DNA from 2 places in the Gilliamella sp. B3022 genome. Region 1 is predicted to be linked to the other one. Evidence: riboswitches for the same ligand, from Rfam matches in the RefSeq annotation. Region 1 holds a riboswitch; the other holds the start of a gene.
The links. Region 1 has a riboswitch for preQ1 ahead of queF (preQ(1) synthase). Riboswitches for the same ligand answer to the same signal wherever they lie in the genome.
Positions count from the first base shown of each region.

Region 2: another riboswitch for preQ1. It lies ahead of queD (6-carboxytetrahydropterin synthase QueD); the one in region 1 lies ahead of queF (preQ(1) synthase).

Region 1 is NZ_CP071867.1:1,951,902-1,959,554, reverse strand. It holds gene J4T76_RS08830 (7-cyano-7-deazaguanine/7-aminomethyl-7-deazaguanine transporter) at 1-457, opposite strand, end outside; gene queC (7-cyano-7-deazaguanine synthase QueC) at 505-1,158, opposite strand; gene queF (preQ(1) synthase) at 1,183-1,656, opposite strand; PreQ1 riboswitch class I at 1,659-1,703, opposite strand; gene J4T76_RS08815 (DUF1090 domain-containing protein) at 2,499-2,954, opposite strand; gene coaA (type I pantothenate kinase) at 2,971-3,906, opposite strand; gene yihI (Der GTPase-activating protein YihI) at 4,075-4,566, shown strand; gene hemN (oxygen-independent coproporphyrinogen III oxidase) at 4,902-6,272, shown strand; gene rsmC (16S rRNA (guanine(1207)-N(2))-methyltransferase RsmC) at 6,339-7,379, opposite strand; gene J4T76_RS08790 (DNA polymerase III subunit psi) at 7,470-7,653, shown strand, end outside.
Region 2 is NZ_CP071867.1:220,982-228,634, forward strand. It holds gene J4T76_RS00990 (hypothetical protein) at 196-1,308, shown strand; gene J4T76_RS00995 (DeoR/GlpR family DNA-binding transcription regulator) at 1,301-2,062, shown strand; gene J4T76_RS01000 (Cof-type HAD-IIB family hydrolase) at 2,100-2,903, opposite strand; gene clpB (ATP-dependent chaperone ClpB) at 3,457-6,030, opposite strand; PreQ1 riboswitch class I at 6,315-6,360, shown strand; gene queD (6-carboxytetrahydropterin synthase QueD) at 6,364-6,792, shown strand; gene J4T76_RS01015 (7-carboxy-7-deazaguanine synthase QueE) at 6,789-7,403, shown strand.

The DNA.
Region 1 (7,653 bases):
GTGCTACCCACCAAGAACGATTTTTTCTTAAATAGTTAAAAACAGTAATATCCATTAATTGTCCAATTAAATAAGCCGCAAAACTGGCTAAAGCAATTCGAAAAACAAAGCTATTAAAATGAATCAATGCTGACCAACCTACCCAATGGGTTTCGAAAAATAGAACCGAAATTAGGTACGAAAACAATAAAGCGGGAATCATAACCACAAAAATAATTTTTCTCGCCAAACTGGCACCAAAAATACGAATAGTTAAATCAGTGGTCAAAAAGATAAATGGAAAAGTGAACGCTCCCCAAGTAGTATGAAATCCAAAAATATCAAATGGAATTTGTACCAAATAGTTACTGGAAGCAATAACGATAATATGAAAAAAAGCCAACCAGCCGAGTGCTTTATGTTTTTGCTGTCGAGTAAATTGTTTTTCAATCAATTGTGAATGAACGTTTAAATACATATTTGTTTCCTTTTTTAATGGGGTGAGAGAACCCAGATAAATATTGGTTAAGTTTGGGCTAAATATTCTTGTAGACCTTTATCACGCAGCATACAACTAGGACATTTACCACATCCCCCTTCTACACCGTAATAACAAGTATGGGTATTTTGGCGAACATAATCAAGATAACCCAATTTATCAGCCATTTCCCATGTTTGAGCTTTAGTCAGGTACATCAAGGGTGTTTTAATATTAAATGCATAATCCATCGCTAAATTCATCGATACATTCATGGATTTAATAAAAATATCACGACAGTCAGGATAACCACTAAAATCCGTTTCACAAACGCCGATAATAATATCATTAATACCTTTCTGCTTGGCATAACAACCCGCTAACAGTAAAAACAACATATTACGTCCATCAACAAAAGTATTTGGGTAATCACCATCTTGTGCAGCTTTGATTTCTTGCGAATCATCAATCAAAGCATTATTGGTCATATGTTTGATCACTGATGTATCAATTACGGTTTGCTTGACACTTAAATCCTCGGCGATCCACTTAGCTTTATCCAATTCAATACTATGGCGTTGACCATATTGAAAGCTTATGGTTTCAACATTCTCACGACCATAATCGGCAATGGCTTGCAGCAGACAAGTCGTCGAATCTTGCCCTCCAGAAAATATCACTAGTGCTTTACGATTTTTCATTAAAAATTCCTGTCAGATTGATAATTAGCGATTATCGACTTTTTCGGGATAAAGATCATGATTAACTAAGCGATTGAGTGCAATTTGCTTCCACTGAGTATTGGATTTACCATAATTGGCATAAGGATCAATTGAAATACCACCACGTGGTGTAAATTTACCCCACACTTCAATGTATTTAGGATCCATTAACTTAATCAGATCTTTCATAATGATATTGATGCAATCTTCATGATAATCACCATGATTTCGAAAGCTGAATAGATACAGCTTAAGAGATTTACTCTCAACCATTTTGATATTAGGCACATAAGAAATATAAATTGTGGCGAAATCAGGCTGACCTGTAATAGGACAAAGACTCGTAAATTCCGGACAATTAAATTTAACAAAATAATCATTACCGGGATGTTTGTTATCAAAAGTTTCCAGAATTTCCGGAGCATAGGTTGTTGGATAGCGAACAGACTGATCGCCTAATAATGTAACGTTACTCATAATTTTCCTTAGTTTTTTTGCGTGGGAGGTTCACGAACCACGAGACAAGCCGCACACCTTACCTTTTTTTACTAAAAAAGTCTAGAACATCATTTTAATCAAATTAATTAAGAGCTGATTTGGAAACAATGAAACGGTTAACTTTGAAAAATAGCAAATATTACTCTATAAAATTAGCTATCTAATAAAATTTTATAAAAAAGAGATCAGTTTATTTTCAGTAATTGTTATGTGTAACACTCATTCTGTTTTATCAAAAAGACAACATTCATTACCGATAAAAAAACATCCTTGTAGAAGATTTTTAATCAATAGTCATAAATTTATGAATAGTAAAGGGATAATAAAGATCAATGTTATAATCTGTTTATTTATATCGTTGTAAGACTCATGTTGTTCTTTGGACTATTAATAGTCCTAATGCGATTATCTAATTATTTTTTAACAATTGGTAATAGAAAATTAAAATAATTTAATTGATTATATTTACATCGAATACATTTAGTCGATTTTCAGTATTCAAGTTTTAAAATTTTGTAATTAATAGCCGTAAATTATCTGTCATAATATTCATCCATTTCTAATGGTTTTATTTAATAATATTTAGATAAATGATCATATAAAACTTATCGTTTTTGGTAGCACTTTAGGTTAACAGCATTTTTACAGAAAATAGCTAAATAGAACTAAAGAAAATTAACATAATTTTAGCTAATATGAGATATTAAAGATGACCTCAAGAAGTAATATATCTCCTCAAGGTCAATATTAATTGCACAAATTTCAATATTATTTTATTGTTCGAATCTATTTTTTAATTTCAATAAAATTAAAAACTAAGATTACTTAGTATTAACTTTATCATAATAATCCGCTAATTTATTTTTTGCTTCAGTGAGTTCTTTTTCTGCATCGTGCAATTTAGATTTTAGAGCATCAATTTTGTCTTGATTTGCATTAATACCATCTTTTTCATACTCTTTGGTTTTTTCTGCTAATTTTTTGGTTTTGTCAGAGACATTTTTGCTTTTTTCTTCCACTAATCTTTTGTATTTTTGTTCCAATGTGTCATCCGAACAATTGGTATTAACTTGTTGAAGTGCTTTTTCAAGCCCTGTGATTTCAAAAGTATTATTGGCTTTTTTGGCTTGTTCTATTTTTGCTTCGATGGCCTGTTTTTTAGCATCGCAAGTCAATCCTTCATGTACATCATTACTTGATGCATAACTATTTACAGAAAACGCCATAACTAAAGTGATAATGCTTAATTTACTTAATAACCCTATTGCTGATTTCATATTGATCCTCCTAAGTTTATTTTCTTAATTGAACATAATCTACTTTGTGATCGTTACCTTTTGTCAAAATCAAACTGGCTCTTTCTCGAGTTGGTAAAATGTTTTCAACTAAATTTAATTCGTTTATCTCACTCCACAAGCGATTAGCGATGCTGATTGCCTCTTGTTCTGGTAATTGAGAATAGTGATTGAAGTATGAATTGGGATCACTGAAGGCCCCTGCTCTAAATTTTAAAAAGCGGTTCACATACCAATGATGTAATAAAGATAAATCGGCGTCAACATATATCGAAAAATCAACATAATCTGAAACAAATACTCGATTATGTGCTTGAGTATAATTGACCGCACCTTGTAATACATTTAAACCTTCCAAAATCAAAATATCTGGACTGTCGATCACGATCTCTTCATTTTCTACAATATCATAAACTAAATGTGAATAAACCGGTGCTTTAACTTCCGCTTGCCCTGATTTTATATCTGCAACAAAGTTAATTAGCTTTTTAAGGTTGTAGGATTGTGGAAAACCTTTTTTATTCATAATGCCGCGCTCTTCAAGGCATTTATTTGGATATAAAAAACCATCCGTAGTAACTAACGCTACTTTTCTATGTTCAGGCCAACGAGTTAGTAATGCCTGTAATACACGTGCCGTAGTACTTTTACCAACAGCAACACTGCCAGCGATACCAATTATGTAAGGGATTTTTTGGCTTTTACCTAAAAATTTAGATAATACCGCCTGCCGACTAAAACTATTACTAATATAAAAATTGAGTAATCTTGATAAAGGTAAGTAAATTTCACTTACTTCATCCATTGATAAATCTTCATTGATTCCCTGTAAAGAAATTAGTTCTCCAGATGTTAAGGTCATTGGTTCCGAATTACGCAAGCTTGCCCATTCTTTACGGCTAAACTGCATGTAAGGACTCAAATGATTATTCATGTTTATTTCTCTATAACGATTGATTCAAGAATATTCGGCTCAGATTATACATAAAACTGTAATTTTACAATCACTAATTCACAATGTGTCTTCCTCATAGCTATATTTTAGACTTACTGATAAAATATACTGAATAAATGATTAACCAAACTGTAAAACAGAGATAGTATGTTAAAATCTAAATCGAAACAAAAACTCAAAAAAAGCCGTCAGGAAATTAATGAAGAGTCTCGCGAACTCAAACGTAAACGCAAGCATAAAGGTTTGCCTAGTGGTTCACGCTTTAATAATACAGATAAAAACAAAAATAACAATACTCAAAAAGTAGCGAAAGATCCACGTATAGGCAGTAAAACGCCGATTGCTTTAGTTGTTGATACAAAGGTGAATCCCCTTAAGGCTGTTAAACAACCTAAATTAGAGAAAACCGTTTTATCACCACAACAAGAATTAGAGCAACTTGAAAACGATCCTAAATTGGATATGTTGCTAGATTTGGTTGAAAAAAATGGCAAGTTGACTATAGAACAACAAACTTATTTGGATAGTAAATTGAATCGAATAGATGAACTGATGCAAGAATTAGGTTATATCGATGATGATTTTGAAGCTCTTGATGATGAGAAGGAAGATATCGTAAGTTTATTAAAACGTAATTAATAATGGGTAAGGGTCTTACTTCACCCAATACCATTCATTTTTGAAGTAAGGTCAGGGAAAGAGTTATAAAAAATATCCCTGACTGAATGCTATAATAACAGATGTCTTATTCGAACTGTAATTTATAACACATAGCGAGCAGATAATAATGCCATTATTGATAATGTTAAATTTATATTTTGGATTATTTATTTGCACATTATTGTATTTGCGTAAAACAAATCAGATCAAGCTGAAAACAAGAAACAGAGCAAAAAGTGTAACTAAGCAAAAACCAACTTTACTAAGTCATGGATATAATAATGCTAAACACAGACTTAAACGGAAACAGAAGTATGACTGAAAAACAATTATGGGATCAGGCTTTAATTAAAAAATATAACTATTCTGGTCCAAGATATACTTCATATCCTACTGCCCTTGAATTTAATGAAAATTATAATGAACAGGATTTTTTGAACGCGACGTCTCGTTACCCTACCCAACCTTTATCTTTATATGTACACATTCCGTTTTGTCATAAACTTTGCTATTTTTGTGGTTGTAATAAACTTATTACGCGTCAAACCCAGAAAGTCACCAAATACCTGGATATTTTAGAAATTGAAATAGCAAAACGAGCCAAACTTTTCCAAAACAGAATTGTTACACAAATGCATTGGGGAGGAGGAACACCTACCTTTTTAACAGATCAAGAAATTAGCCGATTAATCAGCTCGCTAAAATCCCATTTTCAATTTGCTGACAATGCTGAAATGTCAATTGAAATTGATCCTCGTGAAATTACGTCACAAACTATCGATCATTTAGCCCAAGTTGGCTTTAACCGCTTAAGTATGGGAATTCAGGATTTTAACCACGAGATCCAAAATCTGATTAATCGAGAACAAGACGAACATTTGATTCGTTCATTGATCGATCAAGCTCGAAAAAATCATTTCGACTCCATTAGTCTCGATTTAATTTATGGTTTACCTAAACAGACCGTTGCCAGTTTTACCGAAACCCTCAATAAAGTGATTGATATTTCTCCGGATCGTTTAAGTGTGTTCAATTATGCGCATTTACCGAGTCGCTTTGCAGCTCAGCGCAAAATCAAAGATAACGATTTACCCAGTGCTTCGGAAAAATTACTGATTTTACAAACAAGTATAGAAAAATTAACCCAATCAGGTTATCAATATATTGGCATGGACCACTTTGCTAAACCAACCGATGAACTCGCCCTTGCTCAACAGCACAATAAATTACATCGAAACTTTCAAGGTTATACAACGCAAGGGGATGCAGATTTGCTAGGGTTAGGCGTCTCTGCAATTAGCATGTTAGGTGATAGTTATGCGCAAAATCAAAAAGATCTTAAAATCTATCAGCAACAAGTCGAGAAAATCGGTAATGGTCTATGGAAAGGTTTTACGTTAGATCGTGATGACCTTATTCGTCGTGATGTAATAAAGCAACTGATTTGTCATTTTTATCTTGATAAGAAAGTGATTGAACAGCAATACGATATCGATTTTGATGACTATTTTGCCGAAGATTTGGCACTTTTACAACCATTACAGAAAGATGGACTGATCACCATACATAGCGATACAATTCAAGTCGCTCCAAAAGGTCATTTATTGATCCGCAATATCTGCATGTGTTTTGATATTTATATGCGTAAAATGGCAAGACAACAGCAGTTTTCACGAGTAATTTAATAAATTAAGAAAGTTACGGCTACCACCGTAACTTATTTAATCAATTTAATTAATGCGGTTAGATACTTAATGACTGGCTAAATAGACTTTGAATTTAGTGGTTTGTGCAATGACTTCCACATTTTTGAATGTTTCATCTAAAATCGATTGATAAGGCAAAAATGAATTGGCCACGATGCACAAAAAACCATTTAATTTTAAGTATTTTTTGGCTTCTTTAATTAATGCATTGACTGCTGTGTAACTTGTCTCTTTACCATCGTGAAAAGGAGGATTAGAAATAATAAGATGATATTTATCATTTAAATTGGAAAATACATCACTTGCAACAACAGTCCCTTTGACATTATTGCAATTTAGTGTGATTTTACTTGACTCCATTGCTGCGCTACTCACATCTGACAAAGTGAGCTCAATATCTGGGTATAGCTTACCTAATATCGTAGATAATATGCCCGAACCACACCCAACATCTAACACATTGCCTTTAATGATTTCAGCATGGTCAATGACTGCATTCAATAATAATTCGGAACCTGCATCTAACCCTTTTTGACTAAATACGCCTGGTAAACTTTTAATTTCAATATTTTGATTTTCAATAGTAATATGGTAGCTCAACCACCATTCATTGAGTTCAAATGCTAAGCGACTATCGACTTGAAAATGATACAATCCACAACGTCTTGCACTATCCATTTTTTGGATGGAACCGAAATCTTGTAATAAAGCTTCAACACTTTTTACTCCTGTACGATTTTCGCCAACAATAAAGATATCGCTTCCTTTGGGCATATTATTAAGTAAATAAGAAAGCTGGAATTGTGCTTCACTTTTCGTTTTTGGCCAGTAATAAATTAGTGTATTCATTCCAACATAAAACTCCGTATCCGGCAGCAACGAAAAAATGGTTTGAGCACCACGCACACTATTTTTTAGACGTAAATAAGTATGAAATTGAGTGCAATGAATTTTAACTTGATTTGCGACCATTATTGCTGGATAACTATCTTGAATATCACCTGCAATAATCACATTTTTATCATGAAAAAATGTTTGATGACGTTCAATTACCTGACTTGCTGGAGTAAAAACGGATGTTGACATAGTACCTCGATGAAAAAACCTTTATAATTTTATCTGTTAATTATACAATTAACCCTTATTATTCTCTAATAAAAAAACAGTAATTCAATAATGACTGAACAAGATTGGTATTTGCAACAATGCAATATTACTCAATACATTTTGCGTAATTCAACAGTATTCAAAGGTGAAATGACAATCCATATTAGTGATGAGATTCGTTTGATTGTTGTTGCTGAACAAAAACCAACACAAAAAATATATACAGATATCCTTAATGCTATTCGACTTAAAG
Region 2 (7,653 bases), 870 kb from region 1:
AAGTTGCTGTTATCAACCATGCAAATGTATCATAAGATAGATAACGCAATAATCATCATTATGCTAAAAAAGAGGCACCCCACTGGGGTGATCCCATTATAATTTATATGTTCGAATTTATCTGTACAAAATCCTTTAAGGCATTATACTGTGCAATCATTAAAAAATAGAATAATCAATCAATAAACAAATAAAATGAGAAATGTACTGCTCAGCTTATTGTTAATCATATCTTTCCCCGCATTCAGTTCCATTTATGCTTATAAAGGTTATATTGCCGACAACCCAATTATGTTGTATATAGAAACCTATTTAAATCACATTAATAAAGGTTTTTGGGTTTATCAAAATGACTTTCAACAACACCTGAATACACTATCTAATGAATGTGAATTCATCCGTTCATGCCCTGAAAATAGAACCCTTTTAGTTCTGTACGATGAGCAAGATATCTATATTGATGAAATCTCTAAAAAAATAAAAGTGAAGGATTCAAGTCATTATTTTAAATTTATCAACCTGCACTTTGAACACGCTGACACTCAAAAGTTTTTACCTGAAACATTAAAGGGTTATTGGTTCGATGGAAAAGTACATCAACAATACTCTGTAGTATTACAAAAACAGTTTGTCATAAATGACCAGTCCACTGCCGAATTAAATCGCATTGAATTATTACAATCCACTTCCTTGAGCAAAGTCTATTTTACGGCCGTTTTATCAAAACAGAAAAACAATCACATCAAATTAGTGGGTATTAATGTTTACGATAAAAAACATCATAACTTGCTGCAACAAATCCAAAATTTAGATTACAGTTACAACGGTTTTAACAGTATTAGTCTTGAAGATATCAACTTTGATGGTAAAGCGGATTTAGCCATTAAAAAGTATCGCTCAAATGCCAGATTAGGCGATAACTACGACTATTATCTCAATGACAACGGTAAATTTATCGCAACAAACTTATGGGGAAGTAACATCAACTTTAACAAAAAAGACAAATCAGCAACTGGCACAAAAACATGTTATGATTATGACGAAAAAGAGCAAAAAATCCTGATTCAAATCGATAGCGTTTATCACTACAAAAATAAACACTATATTCATAAATCAAATCATTGCCAGATACATTTTTTTAATGCTCAAATAAGCCGTCAATGTACCGAAATGGAATACAATGCTTGTTTATTAAAACGAAATAATATCAATACTGAAAATCCACACTATTTAGGTGAAGATAATATTTTGCACAAAAACATGGTGTGGGATAAAGGTAAATTAATTGATGGAGTTATAGATGATTGATTATGATGCTTTTCCTGAACAACGACAATCTTACATTCAACAGTTATTGAAAGACAAAGGTCGAGTCGTTAATGCTGACTTAATTAAATTACTCGGTGTTTCAGAACACACGATTCGCCGCGATTTACAAAAACTTACGCGCGATGGAATTTGCAAACGTGTTTATGGAGGCGCGGTCAGTCAATTAAAACAATCAGCCAGCTTCGAAACAAGAATGACGCAAAGCGTTAGTGAAAAATCATCGGTTGCCAAACGATGCGCTGAACTGATCAAAGACAATTCTTGTATATTTATTGACGCAGGCTCAACCTATTTGACCATGGCAAGCTATATCCCCACCGATATGAATTTAACCATTGTGACAAATTCTCCTCAAATTGCTTCACTTCTCAGTAGTCGAACTCAGGGGGAGCTTATTTTACTTGGCGGAAGAGTTAACCCTCAAACAGGCAGTACCATGGGTTCAGATACGGTAAATCAAATTCGTAACATGGTCTTTGATCAAACATTTATTGGTGTCTGTGGACTCGATCCACAAGCCGGATTAAGTGCCGTTTATTATGAAGACGCTTGTTTTAAAAAGGAAGTGATTGCCCAAAGTAATGAAGTTGTCGCCGCTGTAATTGCCGATAAAATGTTACAGATAGCCCGTTATAAAGTAGCAACGTGTGAAGATATCGATATTGTTGTAGTCAGTCAAGAAACGAAAATTGAAGGTTTTGAGAATTTTGATCTAACAATAGAAGTCGCCTAATGGATTCGCATCAAGGTCGAGCGAATCTATTTTTTAGCTACGTTGCTTGTAAAGTTAATATCAATTGAATGGTTTTTAGAACGGCACTATCACGGTTATAGCCAGTAATAAACTTAGCTTTCGCTTTCGTTTCTTCAAAAGCATTACGCATGGCAAAACTGTATTGGGCTTGTTCTAATAGTTCAATATCATTATAACCATCGCCAAATGCCATAGTTTCCTGAGCCGTTACTTTAAGCATTTCTTGTAATTTCTTGATAGTAGTACCTTTATGCACATCATAATCAGTGATATCAATCCAAGTTGCCTCTGATACAACAATATACACCTTATCCTCATAAGGGGTTAAATGCAAACGCGTTTGTGGGCATTGCCCCGTTTCATCATAGACCGTGATTTTAATAAAATCATCGGAAATTGAACTGAGTTCATCAACTTCAATAATAGCAGCATAAGATCCACGAACTTTTTGTTTCAATCTTACTGGTAAATCGGAACGAATCACTGCCCCTTTTGCTGTACAGGCAATGATGACATGATCGGTACTGACTTGTTCCAATGTTTTGATAATACGTTGTCCTACCTCATTGGGTAAAAAAGAACGATAGATAAATTCTCCATTAAATTTAATTGCTGTAGCACTGTCACCAACGATCCAAATCCGTTTACTCTCATCACCAAACAACTCTTCTACCCGCTCACACTGTTTGCCTGTACAAGCAACAAAATGGACATTCTCATTTGTCATTTGTGCATAAACTTTTGCAAACAGTTCACGATCATAATCGCCTTGTTCGTTTAAAAAAGTTCCGTCTAAATCACTGATAATTAATTTAATCATTTATTTTTCCTCTCACTCACTAATGGATATTTTATTAATATGATTTAGTATGATGCTTTATGATTGATTTAGCAATATTTTATTACTTTCTGTTGTTGATTTTTATTTTATCTTAACGTAATTTAAAGCCAAGTGTTGAATATAATGTTACATTATAAGTTAATGGATAATATCAACATTAATAAATTTTACCTAGTTCATTAAAAGAAGATTAAAGATTTAATTTTAGTCATAAATAAAGAAAATGCATCAACATCGAGCATGTTAATTAGGTGAAATCCCTATCAATAATGAATGAACGGTATTACAGAAAAGATCCTATTCTTCTTAACTGTAATTGCTTTTATGACCCATTAATGGAATTAAGTAGAAAGATTGATGATTGAATTCTGACATTAGACAGTAATTTAAAATAGATGGGACATCAGTTTGCACTCTCTGAAAATAACCGATTAAAAACATATTGTTTTGTATCATTTAATCGATGAAGATAAGTAATAAAAAAGCCTGAAAACATATTGTTTTCAGGCTTTTAATTTAAAAAATTAGGATATTACGATTGTTTGGCTTCAATGTTATCACCCACTAATTCCAAATGAATGGTTTTACCTGGCACAAGTTTACCTGATAAGATTTGTTGTGCTAATGGGTTTTCAATCTCTTGTTGAATTGCACGTTTTAATGGTCTTGCTCCATAAATTGGGTCAAAACCAACTTTGGCAAGTTGCTCCAACGCTGCATCAGAGATGTCCAATTGATAACCGCGTTCATCCAAACGTTTTTCCACATGAGCCAATTGAATTCTGGCTATTGCTTTGATATTTTCTTGACCAAGTGGATGGAATACCACAGTTTCATCAATACGATTGATAAATTCTGGTCTAAAGTGTTTCGTTACCACAGTCATTACTAACGCTTTCATCTCATCATAACTTAATTCAACATGACCTTGTATCAAGTCTGAACCTAAATTAGATGTCATAATAATCACTGTGTTTCGGAAATCAACGGTACGCCCTTGTCCATCGGTTAAGCGTCCATCATCCAATACTTGTAATAAAATATTAAAGACATCCGGATGTGCTTTTTCCACTTCATCCAATAAAATGACGGAATAAGGACGACGTCGCACTGCTTCAGTCAAATAACCGCCTTCTTCATACCCTACATAACCCGGAGGTGCACCAATTAAACGTGCCACTGAGTGTTTTTCCATAAATTCAGACATATCGATTCTGACCATGGCATCTTCGCTATCAAACATAAAGTTAGCCAAAGCTTTACAAAGTTCGGTTTTACCTACACCCGTTGGTCCCAAAAATAAGAAAGAACCAATTGGTTTGTTTGGATCAGAAAGTCCTGCTCGACTACGACGAATCGCATTAGCTACCGCAACTACGGCTTCTTCTTGACCTATCACACGTTTATGTAACGCATCTTCCATATGCAATAATTTATCTTTTTCACTTTCCAGCATTCTTGAAACAGGAATACCCGTAGCTTTAGATAAAACTTCGGCAATTTCGTTATCGGTAACTTTATTACGCAATAACCTCATGGTTTTGCCTTCTAGCTGTGTTGCCGATGCCAGTTTTTTCTCAAGTTCGGGGATTTTGCCATATTGAAGCTCCGACATTTTATTGAGATCACCAGCACGTCGAGCTTGTTCTATTTCAGTGCGTGCTTTTTCCAACTCTGCTTTGATTGTCTGAGTACCCGAAACAGCAGCCTTCTCTGACTTCCACTCTTCTTCAAGTGACGCATACTCTTTTTCTTTCTCAGAAAGTTCATCATTTAGCATCTCAAGTCGTTTCTTACTCGCATCATCAGACTCTTTCTTAAGCGCTTGTTGCTCAAGTTTCAACTGAATAATACGGCGTTCAAGTCTATCTAATGATTCCGGTTTTGAATCCATTTGCATACGTATACTTGACGCAGCTTCATCAATTAAATCTATGGCCTTATCTGGAAGCATACGATCGGAAATATAACGATGCGATAACGTAGCAGCAGCCACAATTGCGGGATCCGTGATTTGGACATGGTGATGCAATTCATAACGCTCTTTCAAACCACGCAATATAGCAATCGTATCTTCAACAGTAGGTTCAGCCACATACACTTTTTGGAATCGACGTTCTAAAGCGGGATCTTTTTCAATATATTGACGATACTCATCTAACGTTGTAGCACCAACACAATGTAATTCACCGCGGGCTAATGCGGGTTTTAACATATTACCTGCATCCATTGCCCCATCGCTTTTACCTGCACCAACCATGGTATGGATTTCATCAATGAATAAAATAATGCGCCCTTCTTCTTTGGCTAAATCTTTTAAAACGGCTTTTAAACGTTCTTCAAATTCACCGCGATATTTTGCGCCAGCAATTAACGCCCCCATATCTAAAGACAGTACTCGTTTATTCCGTAATCCCTCAGGCACTTCACGATTAACAATGCGTTGCGCAAGTCCTTCAACAATGGCTGTTTTACCCACACCTGGTTCACCAATTAACACTGGATTGTTTTTAGTACGACGTTGTAATACTTGGATTGTACGGCGAATTTCTTCATCACGCCCAATGACTGGATCAAGCTTACCTTGTTCAGCACGCTCGGTTAAATCAATGGTATATTTTTTCAACGCACCACGTTGATCTTCGGCATTAGCATCGTTCACGTTATCACTTCCTCTTATTTGACTTACTGCCTGATTCAATCTTTCTTTGGTCACACCGGCTTTTTTAAGAATATCACCTAAACTGCCTTTTTCTTCTAACGCTGCTAATATAAAGAGTTCGGATGAGATATAACTGTCGCCATTTTTTTGCGCTAACTTGTCACAAAGATTGAATACACGTACAAAATCTTGAGATGGAATGACTTCTCCTCCCACACCTTGTACTTGTGGCAATCGATCAATTGCTTGATTGAGTTCTTGTTGTAACATTGTCACATTTGCCCCCGCTGCTGCCAGTAACGGCTTGATACTGCTGCCTTCTTGATTCAGCATGGCGGTTAAAACATGAACAGGCTCAATATACTGATTATCTTTACCTAATGCTAATGATTGTGCATCAGCTAAAGCTTGTTGAAACTTATTAGTGAGTTTATCTAACCTCATATTAATTATCTCCTGAGCAATAGATTTGGCTTAAATGCTTTAAGCAGATAAACCATTTGCATGGTTACTAAATGAGTGTGGAAAGATAAATTTCAAGAGTTTTTTATGAAATTTTTTACAAAAAATCGACAATAAAATGAATTTATATTCAGTTACTGAAATAAGCAAAATATAAATGTTCAATTTTACAACATTAGTGTAATGAATATTGCTCGTAATAACAATTGTAAGATGACATTTAGCCGCTAATCGATTATATTAGCCGCTCTATTTTGTTAGATGGTCTAACCGTGGTTCGTGATCCATCCCACGAAAAAAAACTAGGAATAATACATGTTCAAAATTGCTAAAGAATTTCAATTCGATGCTTGTCATATGTTAGACGGGCACAACAAAAAATGTCATAACCTTCACGGACATACTTATCGCTTATTGGTCGAAATTAAAGGTGATCTGATAGCTACGGGTTCCAGTGCAGATATGGTCATGGATTACGCTGATTTAAAAGCGATTGTTAAACAGCACATTGTGGATCCGCTTGATCATGCTTACCTTTATAATCAAAATAATGCTAATGAATGCCGTATCGCTTCACTATTGCAAGAGATGGATCGAAAAATTTTTGCCTTTCCTTGTCGCACCACTGCCGAAGGGATGAGTAAATTTATTTTTGATTGCCTGTCACAATACTTACCTATCTCGATGATCAAACTTTGGGAAACCCCCACATCTTACTGTGAGTACCATCGGAGCGAAAAATGACGGAATTTCGTATTGTTGAAATCTTCGAATCATTACAAGGCGAAGGTTATAATACAGGCATGCCTGCCATTTTTATTCGTTTTGCTGGGTGTAATTTAAATTGCGTTTGGTGTGATACTAATTTTCGCCGATTTACCCGTTTTACACGAGATCAGTTATTGACTAAAGTGAAACAATATACCAGCAAAAACATCATTATTACTGGGGGTGAACCAACGATGGTTACCGCCCTACCAGAATTACTTTTCCCCCTAAAACAAGCCGGCTACTTTGTTGCTATTGAAAGTAATGGGTTAGGTAAAGTCGATCCTTTAATTGACTATATCGCCCTTAGCCCTAAATTTTGTTATCAAGCACGATACCAAAAAATCGCTCAACCGACTGCAAACGAAGTGCGAATTGTTGCTGAAAATCATGCAGACTTTCTCCCTTTTTGCCAATATATCGAACACCAGATTCAAGCCAAACGATATTATCTATCTCCTTGCGAAAAAAAGGGTGAATTTAATATGCTTGAAACAATTGAATTACTTGGCAAAATCAACCAAAACCGCATCGACAACAAATGGTTACTAAGCATTCAAACGCATAAGTTTGCTCATATTGAGTAATCGTTTAATTCTTTGCTATTAGTTAACTGAATAAAAAACAGATTTAGGCACTAAAATTTAATCAGTCAGCTCTACTGTTCAGCGCTATTTAATTTGGTAATGATGATGTTTTATCAAATTTTAGTAAGTTTGTTTTGTCATTCACCTTATTCATTCCGCTAATGTCAATAAGGCGTTTGACTTGCCAAATGATGAGTGTTGGTAAGGTAATAATGCTGATGAAAAAATTCTTGATTAGATAGTCCGCTCT